One region of the Sporomusa sp. GT1 genome, then DNA from elsewhere that is predicted to be linked to it. Evidence: riboswitches for the same ligand, from Rfam matches in the RefSeq annotation. Region 1 holds a riboswitch; each other region holds the start of a gene.
What was found. Region 1 has a riboswitch for cyclic di-AMP ahead of GT1_RS02040 (C40 family peptidase). Riboswitches for the same ligand answer to the same signal wherever they lie in the genome.

Region 2: linked by a shared signal. The riboswitch ahead of GT1_RS00025 (peptidoglycan-binding protein) and the one ahead of GT1_RS02040 (C40 family peptidase) in region 1 are both predicted to bind cyclic di-AMP.
Region 3: linked by a shared signal. The riboswitch ahead of GT1_RS22640 (3D domain-containing protein) and the one ahead of GT1_RS02040 (C40 family peptidase) in region 1 are both predicted to bind cyclic di-AMP.
Region 4: linked by a shared signal. The riboswitch ahead of GT1_RS08195 (APC family permease) and the one ahead of GT1_RS02040 (C40 family peptidase) in region 1 are both predicted to bind cyclic di-AMP.

The regions. Positions count from the first base shown of each region.
Region 1 covers NZ_BMBX01000001.1:380,494-384,657, forward strand. The annotation lists gene GT1_RS02030 (Fur family transcriptional regulator) at 1-218, opposite strand, end outside; gene GT1_RS02035 (metal ABC transporter solute-binding protein, Zn/Mn family) at 320-1,291, opposite strand; gene GT1_RS02040 (C40 family peptidase) at 1,548-2,195, opposite strand; cyclic di-AMP (ydaO/yuaA leader) riboswitch at 2,220-2,358, opposite strand; gene GT1_RS02045 (glycosyltransferase family 2 protein) at 2,455-3,414, opposite strand; gene aroH (chorismate mutase) at 3,583-3,942, opposite strand; gene GT1_RS02055 (hypothetical protein) at 4,073-4,164, opposite strand, start outside.
Region 2 covers NZ_BMBX01000001.1:1,511-5,674, forward strand. The annotation lists gene GT1_RS00015 (acyl-CoA dehydrogenase family protein) at 1-971, opposite strand, end outside; gene GT1_RS00020 (DMT family transporter) at 1,079-1,531, opposite strand; gene GT1_RS00025 (peptidoglycan-binding protein) at 1,652-2,248, opposite strand; cyclic di-AMP (ydaO/yuaA leader) riboswitch at 2,255-2,397, opposite strand; gene GT1_RS00030 (L,D-transpeptidase family protein) at 2,507-3,226, opposite strand; gene GT1_RS00035 (hypothetical protein) at 3,414-3,887, opposite strand; gene GT1_RS00040 (2-phosphosulfolactate phosphatase) at 4,150-4,164, opposite strand, start outside.
Region 3 covers NZ_BMBX01000003.1:248,411-252,574, reverse strand. The annotation lists gene guaB (IMP dehydrogenase) at 1-1,120, opposite strand, end outside; gene GT1_RS22140 (hypothetical protein) at 1,136-1,297, shown strand; gene GT1_RS22640 (3D domain-containing protein) at 1,328-1,735, opposite strand; cyclic di-AMP (ydaO/yuaA leader) riboswitch at 1,741-1,878, opposite strand; gene GT1_RS06820 (hypothetical protein) at 2,113-2,613, opposite strand; gene GT1_RS06815 (2-hydroxymuconate tautomerase) at 2,673-2,858, opposite strand; gene GT1_RS06810 (hypothetical protein) at 3,084-3,665, shown strand; gene GT1_RS06805 (HipA family kinase) at 3,949-4,164, shown strand, end outside.
Region 4 covers NZ_BMBX01000004.1:152,412-156,575, reverse strand. The annotation lists gene GT1_RS08200 (efflux RND transporter permease subunit) at 1-1,310, shown strand, start outside; cyclic di-AMP (ydaO/yuaA leader) riboswitch at 1,528-1,663, shown strand; gene GT1_RS08195 (APC family permease) at 1,724-3,571, shown strand; tRNA gene GT1_RS08190 (tRNA-Ser) at 3,846-3,935, shown strand.

The sequences.
Region 1 (4,164 bases):
TCTAAGTCAACCAAAACATGAAGATTGCGGTATACAGTGTCCAGGCTTATGTCCTGATAGCGCACCTTTAGTTTTTCCCAAATTTCAAAGGCGGACAACGCTTGGCCTGACTCAACCAGCTGCGCAATCATAGCCTGCCGCTGGGCTGTTATCCGGTAGCCTTTATCTCTTAAACGGGCTATTACAGCAATGACACTTGCTGCATGATCGACAGTCATATCTTTTCCCCCCTTTCTACTGCAAAAAAGATTCCTAATAGGAATGAGATTGCCACGCTACGCCAGCAAGCGGTAACGCGGCAATCTCTGAATGCAATTTATTATTCGAGAGCCTGGATTAAATTGGCTAAGTTTGCTCGCATCAGTGTAAGATAATTCTTCCCCTGCTTTACTTCCTCAGGGGTTAACGCATCCACCGGATGCAATACCAGAACTTTGGCGCCGGCTTCTTTAGCCAAAGTTTCCGCTACTTTGGAACTCACAATGGTCTCCGAAAATATGTAACTAATTTGCCGTTCACGACACAGCTTGGTAATATCAGCCATCTTTTCCGGCGTTGGTTCAGCATCCGGTGACAAACCCATGATGGCAACCTGTTCCAGCTGGTAGCGCTCTGCCAAATAGCCAAAAGCAGCATGGGTAGTAATAATTGTACGTTTCTTTACCTTTTGCAAACCGCTCTGATACTCTTCGTGAAGCTTTTGCAGCTCTTTATTATAATTAGCGGCATTTTCACGGTAATAGGCGGCATTGGCTGTATCGGCAGCAGCCAGAGCTTCCGCAATGTTGTCTACTTCCTTCTGGGCCAATACAGGATCAAGCCAAACATGCGGATCAATTTCGTTTTCTTCATGCTCATGCTTATGCTCATCAACATGGTTATGTTCGTCATGTCCATGACTATGGGGAATGCCTTCTTTTAATTCAATACCTTTACTGACCTCAACCGCCGTTGTGCTGCCAAGTACGTCTTTCCCCGTTACTTTGCCAATCCAATGCTCGAAATTGGCACCGTGAAAGAAAAACAGTTTTGCATTTTTGACCTGTATCAAGTCCTTGGCAGATGGTTCCCATTCGTGCGGTTCGGCTCCGGCAGGAACAAGTATGTCTACCTCGACTTTGTCGCCACCAACCTGCCGGACGAATTCGTATACCGGATAAACACTGGCCAAAACCTTGATTTTGGCTGCTTGCTGTGCATTATCACCTGGCGCAGCTGTTCTCTGACCGCAACCACTGACAAGTACCCCCAATAGAAAAAGTACAACCAAAACCATCCTTGTTTTTATCATATATATCGCTATCCCCTTTTAATAAGAATATTCCTATTAAGATAGTAACAGGCCGGAATCCTACTGTCAACACTTTCCACCGCTTAATAAGATTATTCTTAACAAAAAATCAAAAAAATATAGCGGCATATATAGCTGCCGCTGCTTTTTTTAGCATTATTTTACTTGGTTGCACGGGTAACCTCAAAAGATCGACTGTATATAGCATGAAATAACAAAAGCGGGAAGACAGATAATGCCTTCCCTTCTTGTTGGTTTACATCACCCGGCGGGCGCCAATGTAGCGCGGACCCCAATAGCTACTGCTCATACTGGCAATAGCCACACCGCGGCTGGACGTAGCGCTGATAAAATTACCATCACCAATATAGATGCCGCTGTGAGATGCTCCCGGTGCGTAGGTAGTGAAAAACACCAAATCACCGGGTTGAAGACGACTGTAAGACACAGGCCGCCCAACTGCAAACTGTTCATCAGCCATTCGCGGCAGAGAAATACCACTCTGGGCAAATACGAAGCGAGTAAAGCCGGAACAGTCGAAACCGCCAGGGCTTGTCCCACCAAATACATAAGGCACACCTTGATAACGCAGCGATGTCTGAATAATACGCCGTACCGAAGTTGTGGAAGAATCACGGCTGGCAGGAATATCCCGCCCCATCAAAGCACGATAAGTTTGTGCTCCAACTACACCATCAGGCTCAAGACCCCGAGCTTTTTGAAAAGCCTTGACAGCACTGACCGTTAAGTTGCCAAAATCACCATCTGCTGTGCCGGCATCAAAACCAAGCTCATTAAGCTGAGTTTGAATAGCGGCTACATCAGCGCCTCGGTCACCGGATTCATATGTACCTGAAGCATGGGCAAAAGCAGCGGTCCCAAAAAAGAGACAAAAAGCAACAATAAACCCGAAATACTTTTGCAATTGGTTTCCCCTCTCCTTGGCCTCCGAGGTTAGCTGACGGGTTAGGGTTGCAGGCACCCTACCTGAAAAGCCAGTGCTAATCAGGTTTCACCCCATAAAACTGGTTCCCCCGTACCTGAGCTGGATTCGGCTTTCTAAAACGCTCCTTGGTTATTATTCTGTATCAAATTTGAAAATCCTGCCTAAAATTCATGGTTTTTTTACAAATTTAGGGAGGATTATAGTTTCCTGATAATTACTACTCGTTACCTTTGTTTTGCTGCCGGCTCAAATCAGCCTGAAGCCAGTAGAGCGGACGCTGTTTCACTTCTTCAAATATTCTCCCGACATATTCACCAATAATACCAATGCCCGCTAATTGCAAACCGCCCAACAGCAAAATACTGGCCGTAATTGTCGCCCAGCCCGGAACAGCTTCATCGGTAAAAAGCCTAATATAAACAACATGGCCTGTCAGCACAATGCTGCTGAACCCCAGGGCCAGTCCAATATAAAAGGCAAACCGGAGCGGTGTTTTAGAATATGCCGTTATACCATCAAGCGCAAAATGCAGCATTCGCTTTAATGAGAATTTGGATTGCCCGGCAAAACGTTTCGGCGCAACAAATTCAATCTTAGTCTGCCGATAGCCAATCGCGCTGATCATACCTCGAATAAATCTGGCACGCTCCCGAAAGCGCCGGAAACTATCTACCACCTGTTTATCTAATAATCTAAAATCAGAGCCACCCTCGGTAACCTGTACATTAGACACGGCATTCATCAATTTATAAAACATGCCTGAGGTAAAGCTTTTAAACCAGGATACTCCTTCGGTATTAATTCTCACTGTCTGGACTACCTGGAAACCTTCTTCCCATTTGGCAATCAACTGCGGCAGCATCTCAGGCGGGTGCTGCATATCGCCATCCATGGTAATAACGGCATCCCCTTTTGCATGGTCCAGTCCGCAGGTTAAAGCCACCTGATGACCAAAATTGCGAGCCATAATGAGCGCCCGTACCCGCTTGTCCGCATTGACTAAACGTTCTAAGATAAACGGAGTAGCATCACTTGAACCATCATCGATAAAAATGAGTTCATAAGAATAGGCCAGCGGCTCCATAGCATTAACAACTTCCTGATAAAAGTTGTCGATATTATCCTGTTCGTTAAATACCGGCACAACAATAGATATTACCTTTTCCGGTGAAGCCATAATCAGCCTCCTTTTCACCATTTTATTATTGCACTGCCGGGCAGTGAATGCAAGTCCTGGAACTGAAAAAGCGAGATTACTTCCCATACCTGCAATGACGGTAAGGACCCGCTACAGTCATTGTGAGAGGTACGGCGAAACAATCTCGCTTTTTCACTTGGAACCTTCTTACGCTGTGATATCCTGACGTAAAACCATTGCGTCATGCAAATAAATATGCTTGATATCCTGCTGACAAGTATCGGTATTCCAAAGAATCAATACTCTGATACACAACGGCAGCGCTTCAGGACACTCTATTTCCTGGGTGCCAAATAATGGCACTTGTGTCCAGCCGAGTTTTCTTGCACCTGCAGCCGGAAAAGCCGCGTTTAAATCAGGGGTTGAGCTGAATATCACAGCGCCAATATCTTCGGTATTCATCGCATTTTCCCGTACAATTGCCGCTAGAAGTTCAGCCACGCGCTCAAAGATTTCTTCACATTGGTTTGCGGTAACAGTTGTCGCGCCTCGAACGCCACGCAGCATAATAACCACTCCTAGAGAAAAATTAGCATAGGCTTAGTATACAATATACGCGAAATTAATCCTTTTTCCTGCCAACATTGTAAATATATATATCCAATAACACTAAAGCCTCGCCGCCATGCTGTTAAGGTTAGTCTTCTTTCTTAGGTTTATTGCACCGGCAGGAGTCGCATACATGGCACCGCCACCAGCCACATTCGGGGCAAACGGCATTGGACTGAT
Region 2 (4,164 bases), 380 kb from region 1:
GTGTCAGCAGCAAAGCATTTAGCAATGGCAGATTCTTTAGTATAATCCACACCCTGGTCTTTCAGCCAGCAGGCTTTATAAACCAGCAGCCGGGCAGCCTCAATTTGCATCGCCATATCAGCCAGCATAGCCTGTACAAGCTGGAACGAAGCAATAGGCTTATCAAATTGTACGCGCTCCTTGGAGTATTTAACAGCCAATTCAAAAGCCGCCTGAGCCAATCCCACCGATACCGCACCAACAAACGGCCGGGCAGCATCCAGTGTTTTCATGGCAATCTTGAAACCTTCTCCTTCACGGCCAATACGGTTAGTTGCCGGAATACGCACGTTGTCTAACACCAATTCGCAGGTATTAGAGGCCCTGATCCCCATCTTTTCTTCTTCTTTACCAACTGTAAAACCCGGAGTGCCGCGATCGACAATAAAAGCAGTCAGGCCACGGATACCGGCTGTTTTACGGGTATTAGCAAAAATAATATAAATTTCAGCAATGCCACCATTAGTAATAAAACACTTTGTTCCATTAAGAATATAATCTTCACCGTCTTTAACAGCGGTAGTGGCAACTGCTCCTGCGTCAGAACCGGCACCTGGCTCAGTCAGCGCAAAAGCGGCTAATTTACCATTATTAAGAACATCAAACATCTTCCGCTTTTGCTCATCAGTACCCAATAATACTACCGGATAAGAAGCTAAAGCATTGGCTGCCGTTGTTGTAGCTACACCAGCACACCCTTTTCCCAGTTCCTCATAGATAAGAGCGATTGAAAGGGCATCAAGACCTGGTCCATCATACTCTTCAGGAACAGTTAAATTGAGCAAGCCTGCTTCATCAAGCTTCTTCCACAGATCAGCTGGAACCACACCGTCTTTATCCATTTCTAAAGCGTGCGGAGTAATTTCTTTAGCCACAAAATCCTTTACCATCTTTTGTAGATCCAGTTGGTCGGGAGTAAAGTTAAAATCCATGCCTTGCCTCCTTATTGTTCGCATAATACAAAAAAATACTAAAGATAAGTATACCGCATAATGATTTTTTTGTTAACACCCAAATTGCAAAAAAATGAAAAAACGCGCTATTTTAACAGCAGTTTAGCGCCAACTGCAAGTAATACTAAGCCAAACAGCTGTTGAGGGCTGCAAGCCATACGTTCAAGGCCAAAGCCGCCAAAATGATCAATAAGAATGGCCGTCAATACTTGTCCGACAATTATAGCGGTAGTAGCATTGGCTACACCAACACTGGGGATACTGGCAGCTACCAAATATATTATGGCAACGCCAATCATACCTCCCAACCAGGAATACCAAGGTGCTCCTTGCCATGCGTACAAATTCCCCTTACCCATTTTAAACAAAAACAGCAAGATCATTACCAACAAACTTCCGGTAATTTGCACAATAAATGTGGCCTCCAAAAGACCAATAACTTTACTTAACGAAGAATTCAGCGACCCCTGCACCGCCATTAATACCCCGGAAACCAACGCTAATACCAATGGCAGCATTTCGCTTGAGATGAAGTTCAACTTAGACACGCCCCCGTATATTTGCACAATTCTAAGTGTAGTATAATACTTGGAAGTTATTAATATTCCAGGATAACCTGCTTTGGAATAAAAAAAAGAGGCTTACTCTGCTAAGCCTCTTTAGTCAAGTATATATACTGTTACTTGCCGAACGCCAAAAGCCAAAGCCTCGCGGCGGTTCTCATAAGCCAAATCAATACGGTTACCCTTAATCGCACTGCCGATATCGTCAGCTACTGCATACCCATAGCCTTTAATATACAATCTGGTTCCCAAAGGAATAACCGATGGATCGACAGCAACCAAACCCTTACGCAAATAATTGCCCCGGTATGTATAGCTGCCATTTCCAGGATCATGCGCCGTATACGCTGATGCCTTCATAACAATAGAGCGGCTGTATCTGCTGGGTTCACTCGTCAAGCGCCCAAGATAGGCGAATGTTTCTTTGTCAACAATACCCGTTACTTCAAGGTCATTATTACGTTGAAATTCTTTTACGGCCTTAGCGGTAATCGGACCGAAGATCCCATCAATCGCGCCGGCATAAAAACCACCATCTGCCAAAAACTTCTGCACAGCTCGTACTTCATCGCCACGTGCGCCAACAGCAATCGGCGCTTTTTCCGGCTGCTCCGCAGTCAATCCGACCGATGGGCTGCTTACTGCAAACAGCATGACCAATGCAAAAGTAAACGCCCAAAAGGCTCTTTTCAATGGTTTCACCTCTCTTACAATGCGCCTCCGAGGTTAGCTGTCGGGTTTGGGCAAAAGAGAATGTGAGAACGCCCTACCGCGATTGCGGATTCACCCCTGTATTTCTATTGGTTCCCCCGTACCATATAAGGATTCGGCATTATAAATATAATATACCAAATTGCAAGCTTGGTCAAATTCGATATCATGGTATATTCTTGTCATATCGTCTATTTCTTTCAGTTATTTAAAAATTTCAGGAAAAATTGGAGGCAAACATTATATTCCCAGCGCCGTGCATAACTCCTTACTCGCTACACCGGTAACAGCTACCCCTTTATCTGCTTGATAAGCTTTAACCGCTTCTTCTGTCATAGTGCCAAACAAGCCGTCAGCCCGTCCCTGAAAGTATCCCATCTCTTTAAGTTTGAGCTGCAGCGCAGCTACGTCGGAGCCTGAAGCTTTATATTTCAAATTTCTTTCAATCCTAATATTTCTGCCTGTAATGCTTACCGGAGTACCAATAGGAGTCCATTCAAACAGCTCTTCGACATCCTTATTGCGCATTCTGATACAGCCATGGCTGGCAAATTGTCCAATTGACCATGGCTTATTGGTCCCATGAATACCAAATGTGCCCCACGGCACATTTAACCCCATCCAGCGAGTACCAAACCCTGTTCCCCAGTCATAATCCTTCCATACAACATTCCATTCGCCAATAGGGGTGGGAGTTTTACTTTTACCCACAGCAATCCGGTACTTTTTGTAAAGCTCACCATCGTTATGGAGCTCTAACTCCCTTGACTGAACTTTTATTAGAATGCTCACCTTACCGGCAGGTGCCTCAAAGGGTTGCCGACTATCAATTGCCGCCAGGTCCTGTTCATCCATATACTCAAAGCCAAGAATGCTAAAAACAATGCTTAAAATAGCTAATACTGCTATACCGAAAAATATCCGTGAACGCCTGACTTTAAACGACCATAAGGAATTCACCTGGTTCGCCCCCTTACAGACTGTATTCTTCAGAAAATATATGCAGCTGTCCGCAAGGGTATGAAATTTTACATGCTGTCAGGCCAACAAAAAAATTAACCGGCTAAAGCCGGTTAATTTAACACATTACATCGCATTAGCTACCATAACCCAATGGCACTTTGCGGGATTAAGATCCAAATGAATATTATTCTTGACTGCGTTTGGCATCAAAATAGTTATTAGTGTTAGTAAGCAACGTAGAAAGCAAGACCACCTCATCCTGGTATCCGGCTAAACGGTCACTTACCTCTGCTTGGACTTTTTCCTGCACGCTACTACGCACAGCAGTCTCTACCGCCCGGGCAATGTTTTGCTTAGCCACATCCTGGTCCTGGACTGCCAGTTGCGCCGCAACTGAGCTAATATCATTAACAATATCCGCTTTTCCGGTGCGTTCAAGGGCAAATTGGGCAAGAGTTCCCCACAATGCCTGTTTATTGCCTTGTTCAAAATTATCCTTTATTTTCAACAACTCTTCAATCTGGGCAGCCTGTGCGTTGGCAGCAGATAATTCAGCCAGTTGGTCTCCCAAAGACGCAGCCTCTGCTTTAGGCATCGCCAACGAAAATATTGGCATTGCGAAAACCATCAACATGACAGCGGCTATCTTTCTTTTCACAATAATACTCCTTCCCCTTTAATGGTTTGGATTCGTAACACATTTTATCATATAGTTTACATAATTAATAGAGGTAAATTAAACAAGAAAACTGATTGCAAAAACAATCAGCTTTTTTTGTCCTAACAGAAATATAACTTTCTTAAGAACAGGATCAACACCGGCTTCCGCTGCGACGCGCCTGGATGGTGCTAATACCGATTGTGCCACGGATGGCATAGCAATTCGGCCCGCCAAAGACTCGGCACAAGCCGTGTTTTCTTTATTTAATGCAAGC
Region 3 (4,164 bases), on a different contig from region 1:
TTTCTCCAGGACTTTCCTCCGTACCGGCCAGCAGGTTGCCGATCATTACGATCTGGGCCCCGGCTGCAATGGCTTTGGCAACATCGCCGGAATATTTGATACCGCCGTCAGCGATAATAGGAACATTATACGGGCGCGCAGCTTGGGCACAGTTATAAATTGCTGTAATCTGGGGTACACCGATACCGGCAATTACCCGGGTAGTACAAATGGAACCTGGTCCAATGCCTACCTTAATGGCATCTGCGCCGGCTTCAATCAGGTCACGGGTAGCTTCCGCTGTAGCAACATTACCGGCAATGAGGTCGACGTGAGGAAATGTATCCTTAATCTTCTTTACTGCGTTAAGTACACCTTGCGAATGACCGTGGGCGGTATCGACAACAATAACATCCACTTTGGCCGCTACAATAGCTTCAACCCGGTCCATCATGTCTGCGCCGACACCAACGGCGGCTGCCACCAGTAAACGGCCTTTGGGATCTTTGGCTGAGCTTGGATACTTTTGCGCCTTCTCAATATCTTTAATAGTAATAAGTCCTTTTAAATTCCCCTCAGCATCAAGCAGCGGCAACTTTTCTATCCGGTGCTCACGCAAGATTTCCTTGGCTTCTTCCAGGGAAGTGCCAACAGGGGCAGTGATCAGATGTTCTCTGGTCATACAATCGCCGATTCTCCGGCTTAAGTCTGTTTCGAAACGCAAATCGCGATTGGTCAGGATACCGACAAGCTTATCATGTTCAGTTACCGGTACACCGGAAATGCGGTATTTTTCCATAAGATCATGAGCATCCTGCAGGGTGTTGTTCGGAGATAAAAATATTGGGTCAACAATAATTCCATGCTCTGAACGTTTGACTTTGTCAATTTCATTAGCCTGACGCGCAATTGGCATATTTTTATGTATTACCCCTATGCCACCCTCACGCGCCATGGCAATCGCCATACGTGCTTCGGTGACTGTATCCATGCCGGAGCTGATTATAGGAATATTCAGCTTGATATTTTTTGTCAGATACGTGGATACTTCTACTTCTCTAGGCAAAACTTCGGATTTTGCCGGCACAAGCAAAACATCATCAAAAGTTAAACCTTCGGGGCCAAATTTGTTGTCAAACATTAACTGACTCCTTTCATGCAACATCTCGTAATAGGTATTTCTAATTATAATAACATAAATAAACTTACCAAATCTACCACTTTGTATGTAATTCATAAAAAAAATAAGAAAAACCGCTGGCGTGGTGCTGACAGCCGTCAATATTATAAAGGCGCAGGCACCTCTGTTATGCAGTAGACAATGCCTGGCAAAAGCCAGGCATTGTTGTTAATTAAGAACATATACTTTTACATTCTGAATTCCGAACTCATAAGCCTGCTCAACAGATTGCATGGCAATGTCGATACGATTGCCTTTGATTGCGCCGCCGGTATCCTCGGCCACACCATACATGGTATTGCCATCGGCAAACTCAATATATACTCTAGAGCCAAGGGGAATAATCCGGGGATCAACAGCAATTACGCCAGGGCGTATCTGGGTACCCAGGTAAGTCAGGTTGCCCCATTGACCGTTATCGTGCGGTCCGGGAGCGTAGGCGGTAGCTTTTACGTCCAAAACGGCTTTATAGCCAGGTTGGCCAGCCTGTGCGGCAAATGCCTGCGGCAGTAAAATCGCGGCAGTTAAAACTGCCATGGTAAGGGTACTGCAAATAATTTTTTTGATGTTTTTCATTGTAAAACACCCCTTTCTAAATGCCTACGAGGTTAGCTGACGGGTTCGGGACAAAGGGAAATCCCTACCGCTTGTTAGCGGATTCACCCCGGAAATGGTTCCCCCGTTTTCCTTTTTCTCTGGAAATTCGGCATGGCCTATATATTACAGAATATCCGCCGGTTAGGCAAGCATGTTTAGAAGTAGTTATCCGGCGATATTGATTATTAGCCGGGCTTTTCCTAGGTTATGCTTGTCCGGACGCATAAATAAATGTCAACTGAGAGCTAGCGTAAGTCCGGCCGCTGAAACCGCAATATAGCTACATAATTAAATGAGACTACCAGCATGGCAGCCCCATCAGAGTTATTATTATGTTACCTTGAAATTTGCATCACCTAGTCTTTTCCTAAAATAAACGGCGCAAACCCTAACTCTCCCCAAAAATAATTGTAGTAAATCTGAATAATGCCATCAAGCCTTCTGCGCAGAATTTTTTTTACATGACTAAGCGAGCTAAAAAACAGCCGTGCCTGAGGCTGTGCGCTGTTTACAGCCGCCTGCTGGTAAAACTGCACACATTTGTCGATGGTAATGTAAATCGACCAAAGAGCAGTAAGCTCCTGCAGACCGGCATTAGCAGCAGTTGTATTTTGGGTAGCTTGCTGCCAGACCGCGTCTGAGCCCAGCAATTGGGTCTCCGTTACCGACGGGTATCGAACACTGTCGCTCTCGCCGGTATTGAGTGCTGATAAAAGTTTTAAAAATTCCGTCTGAGAGTTTTTGATAAGCCCCAATACCGGTATTGGCACAGTGCCGGTGGTGGCAGTGTCATGTAATGTCTCTATTTGTCTGCTTAACGAAGTTTCAAGCTCAAACGCAAATTGTATGGGTATCATCGGAGAAGCGCCACCTTTCTAAAATTGAAACCATTTCGCAAGCGAAATGGCTTCAACAATTATTTATCAGATACTAGTTTACCGGCTTTGCCGATATGCTGGGGAGAAGCTTCGCGTACTACTATAGTTACGGCTTCAGGCGGGCATTTGGCTGTTTCTACAATAGCTTCGGTTACTTTTTTTACCATTTCACGTTTTTGCTCTAGTGAACGTCCTTCAATCAGGTCAATTTGTACAATTGGCATAGGTATTCCCTCCTTGAAATGATTTTCTTCCTATCTATCATCTTCGTTGCCCAAGGTAATAATCCCTGCATATGTAAATTAGGAACAAACATTTTTCTGGTCTGCACTACTGTTACCTGCCCCTATCCTGTTTGCCATGATGTGGGAGTAACACTTTTATTATATGGCTCATACAGTATAGTAAACACACCTTGTGATTTTAGATATTGAAGGGGGTCCATACTTATGAGCATATTCAGAGAGCTCCGCAACGAGTGCTTGATTAGGGAGCTTCAGCGTGAGTTAAACACCGACGTATTATTGTTTGGCTTCGACGGAATCGTTTATTTTGGTAATCTGCAAAAAATTGATGACTGCCGGGTCGCCTTTTTAACGCCAGCCATTGAAGCGGAGTCAAACGCAGAAATTCTTTCTCCTGGCGGAGAAGTTGTGGATGCAAAATTTATTCATGTTGATCTTTGGCAGATCGTTGCAAAAGCTACAGGAGTAAGGACTAATCCGTTTAGTAATGATTATTGTCCCGGTGCCGACGGTGTATCACAAAGAACCGAAACCAACGAACGGCAAGAGAGCCGTGAGTTGATTTGCATTCTAAGACGCATGATTGGTGATAATGTGGTAATTACAACCCTTGGCGGTTTCATATTTCAAGGAACCCTTGGCAATGTCGACGATGAATTGGCTTTTATCTCGGTTGATGAAATATTCGGGCCGGCCACCTCTTCGGGAATTTCTGATGATACAGTAAGTACTGCCGTTATTAATCTCGCAGCTATAGCATCTGCGTCCAGATCCACCGAATGCTAATTTAACTTTTGCTGTGATGTGAACCGAGTCAAGGTAATGCAATGCTAAGGTAAGACTCGGTAAATTTTTATCCTGATAGAAGGTATAACTTTCGCCTGGATAAGAGCAACACCGTCTTGCGCTTTCGCCATAGGCTCAGCGCAAGCCGTGTTTTCTTTACCGGGTCTTTTTTTCCTAACAGAAAGTATAACTTTCTTAAAAGCAGGATAAGGGCAACATCGGCTTCTGCCTTCGCCAAAGGCTCGGCACAAGCCGTGTTTTCTTTATCGGGGAGGCTGACAATATGCTAATGGCTACAGAATACTTGGGCGAAGTGGGCGTCGGGGTTACTGCACCCCAGTTTTTTCGTGCGCAGGATGATAATATCTATGTAGTCAAATTCCAGAACCATCGATTTGGCTCCCGGGTATTGGCAAGCGAATTTTTTGCAGCCAAGCTTGGTGCGATAATGAATTTGTGCTTTCCTCCAAGCGATATCATTGAAATTGATGAACAAATG
Region 4 (4,164 bases), on a different contig from region 1:
TCGGCGCCATTCCTGAAGTTGAAATGACCTATAGTGTGGCTAATACCAGAGAGATTAGTATTTTTAGCCAGCTTGTGCCGAAAAGTGAACGCAGTGTCAGCGATAACGACATTATTGCCGGCCTGCGTCAACAGCTCAAGGATATTCCCGGCGCAGATATCAGTGTCATGAAACAGTCAGGTCTGTCAGGCGGCAAACCGGTGTCGCTGGTTATCCAGGGGCAGTCGCTGGAAACCTTGGCGGTGATTGCCGAGCAGGTACAGCAAGCGGTTGCCGGTATTCCGGGAGCCGTCGAAGTATCGTCAAGCTATGAACCCGGTAACCCTGACGCCCAATTCATTGTGAATCGTGACCGGGCGGCTGACTTGGGTATTTCGTCAGCCAGCATTGCCGATACCTTGCAGACCATGTTTAACGGTAAGGTTGTCACCCAGTACAAGGACGGCGACGACTCACATGATGTCAGGGTCATCTTAGATCCGGAAGAGCGGCGCAGTTTGGGCAATGTCAACAAGGTATACCTGTCAGGAACGGCGCGCGATGAGGCCGGCCAGGCCGTCATGGTGCCGGTGTCACAGGTGACTGACACTGTCTATGCTACCAGTCCCGCCCAAATCAAACGTTATGACAATCAGCAGCAAATTACCATTTCGGCTAACTTAAGCGGAATCACTTTGGGCGAGTTTAACTCTGCGTTTGAGAAAAAAGCGGCTGAAATTGATATGCCGGAAGGCTATCAATTTGTGGCTACCGGTCAGACGGAATCCATGAATGACGTTTTTAGCAGCATGGTCCTGGCGCTGGGCATGGCAGTGTTGTTTATCTTCTTTGTCCTGGCAGCCCAGTTTGAAAGCTACCTTGATCCTTTTTCCATCATGCTGGCCTTGCCGTTAGCCATAATCGGAGCCATCATCGGTCTGCTGGTTATGGGCAGTGAACTCAGTATGATGTCCCTCATCGGTATTATTATGCTGATGGGCTTGGTAACCAAGAACGCTATCCTGCTGGTGGATTTCGCCAAACAGCGTCGTGAACAAGGCGTGGAACGCAACCAGGCATTAGTCGAAGCAGCCATCCAGCGGATGCGCCCGATTATCATGACAACTGCGGCAATGATTTTCGGTATGCTGCCGCTGGCGTTAGGAATCGGGCCGGGGGCTGAAGCCCGGGCGCCGATGGCTCACGCCATCATTGGCGGTCTGGTGACTTCGACCATTCTCACCCTGGTGGTAGTGCCGGTAGTGTACACGATATTTGACGATATTCAACAAGGAAAGTTTAGCTTGAAGAAAGTATTCAAGAAAGCATAAGCCTGGAGAAATCCCTGCCGTTCTTTACCGGAACGGCAGGGATATTTTTCGTATATCAACCGTAATGAAAGACCGAGTGCGAGGGCGGAAAATAGCGTGCTGTTGCGAGCCGTCAAGCCTATTGTGTTCTGTGCCTATAGGCAGCGATAAGCAGGCATAAGCCAAGTGTAGCAGGACTTTATGTTTGATTAGAAAAGCAGTAAGATAACAATGCATACACAATATAAGGCCGAGTTCCGTAATGGAAGCGGAGGAACCACTTTTGGGGTTAATTTTGTCCTTGTGACAAAAGGGATGTTTTCTCTTGTCATCCTACCCGTCAGCTAACTTCGCAGGCCAAAGCAAGGGGTCGAAAGGCCGTCAGGTCTTTTTCTTATGCCCAAAAATCGAATAATGAAACTGGAGGCGCTGGTATGATGCGCGAATTTCGCCGATTACTAATCGGCAAACCCCTTCACAACCGGGAATTGGCTCATGAAAAACTTCCCAAGTGGAAAGCCTTATCCATCTTTTCCTCTGATGCGTTATCGTCGGTGGCTTACGGGCCGGAACAAATTATGCTTACCCTGGTGGCTGTTCCGGGTATTATTGCCTATGGCTTTATGGCGCCGGTAGCGCTCTCCATTCTGCTACTGCTGGGCATCGTGGTTTTGTCCTATGTGCAGGTTGCGAAGGCCAATCCCGGCGGGGGCGGGGCCTACGCTGTGGCCAAAAAAAACCTGGGAGAAATGCCGGCGCTGGTGGCTGCCGGTTCGGTATTTGCCGATTATGTGCTGACAGCCGCTGTAAGCGTCTCAGCCGGTACGGCGGCCATTGTTTCCGCTCTGCCTGACCTTGCCGGGCACGAAGTGACCCTGGATGTAATGGTGCTCTTTGGTTTGCTGATGCTGGTGAATCTGCGTGGTGTCCGGGAATCGTCCAATGCCTTTGTTATACCCACCTACGCCTTTTTATTCGGCGTAATTGCTTTAATTGCAACAGGTGTCTGGAAAGCCTTCACCGGCGCACCCTATCTGTTGCCGCCGGAGTCTTTGGCCCGTCAGCAACTGGACTGGGCCATGCTGTTTGTCATCTTGCGGGCTTTCGCCAATGGCTGCAGCTCTATGACCGGGGTTGAGGCTATTGCTGACAGTGTGCCGATGTTCAAGCAGCCTGAGGCCCGTAACGCAACGGTTACCACCTATTGGATGGCCGGTATCCTGAGCTTTATGTTCCTGGGTATCACCTATCTGGTTATGCACTATCATATCCTGCCTGTTGCCGAAGTAACCGCCATGTCGCAACTGGCTGAGCAAATTTTTGGCCGTTCGGCAGTGTATTACTATATTCAATTCACGACCATGCTGGTGTTATATCTGGCCGCCAATACCGCCTACAACGGGTTGCCGATGCTGTTGGCTATTGTCGCCAGAGATGGCTACCTGCCGCGCTATCTGTCAACCCGCGGTGAACGGTTAACCTTTTCTAACGGGATTATCCTGCTCACCCTTGCCGCTGCGTTATTGATTATCGCTTTTCAGGGAGATACCGAGCACCTGATTTCCTTGTATGCTATAGGTGTTTTCATTTCCTTTACCATTGCGCAGGCCAGTATGGTGGTGCACTGGTACCGGCAGCGGGGTAAGGGCTGGCAGGTCCGGGCCTTCCTCAACGGTCTTGGCGCTGCCGTCACCGGCTTGGTGGTTCTGATTATTACGGTAACGAAATTCCTTTATGGAGCCTGGGTTGTGCTTGTTTTCATTCCCATCATGATTTATATATTTAAAGCCATCCGGGGACATTATAATACCATGTCGGAGCAATTGCACCTGCCCGAAGCATGCTATGAAAGAGGTGCGGCCACCTTTCCCAAAGGCAAACACACCGTTATTGTGCCTGTATCCAGTCCCACCCGTGTTGTGTATGAGACCATCAAATACGCCAAAATGATCGGTGATGATATCCTGGCCGTTCATGTATCTGACAATGATGAACTGACCAAAAAGGTCATAGAAAAATGGAAGCTGTGGGACCCTGGTGTGGAATTGGTGGTTATTCGTTCGCCGTACCGGCTGTTAATGCGCCCGCTCTTGCATTTTATTGAAAAAAGATGCCGGGAGAAGGGGCCGAATGATTATATCACCGTCATTATTCCGGAGTTTGAAACCAGAAAAGCATGGCACCGGTTATTGCACAACCAGACCGGCTGGTTCTTGCGCAATACTCTTATTTGGAAAGAAAATGTCATTGTAACCACAGTGCCGTATCATTTGACAAAATAACCGGGACGGACCTTCCGGGATCACACCCGGGAGGTCCGGCACCGGTGTCTGTCAGATAACACTGCGCTGCCGGCGCCTCAGTACTGTTGCCGGCTGTAAGGCCGCAGCAGCGGTTTTTCTTTACTCAAAAACTTGACAAGCCTTTTGGTACTCGGTATAATTAAGCAGTATCAATTGGCTGACGGTTTGTCTGGTGATATTGCCGGGCTTGCAATATTTACCGCTTGCATTGATTTGAAAAATAAGATATAATAAGTTTCTGTTGAGAGCACTTGGAGAGATGTCCGAGCGGTTGAAGGAGCACGCCTGGAAAGCGTGTGTACGGGAAACTGTACCGAGGGTTCGAATCCCTCTCTCTCCGCCATAAAATTCAAGGCCGGTATACGGCTTTTTGTTTTCTAGGCCGGACTGTAGCAGTGCCGGGTCTTACGCAATAGGAACTCATGAATCGCGTCAGGTCCGGAAGGAAGCAGCGCTAAGTGATACTTCTTATGTGCCGTAAGGGTGCCTGGTATCTGCTGTGGTCCGTCGTGGGAAACAAGGCCGTATGGTACGCGGAAGCAATATAATATATCTATTGAAAGTAGCCAATG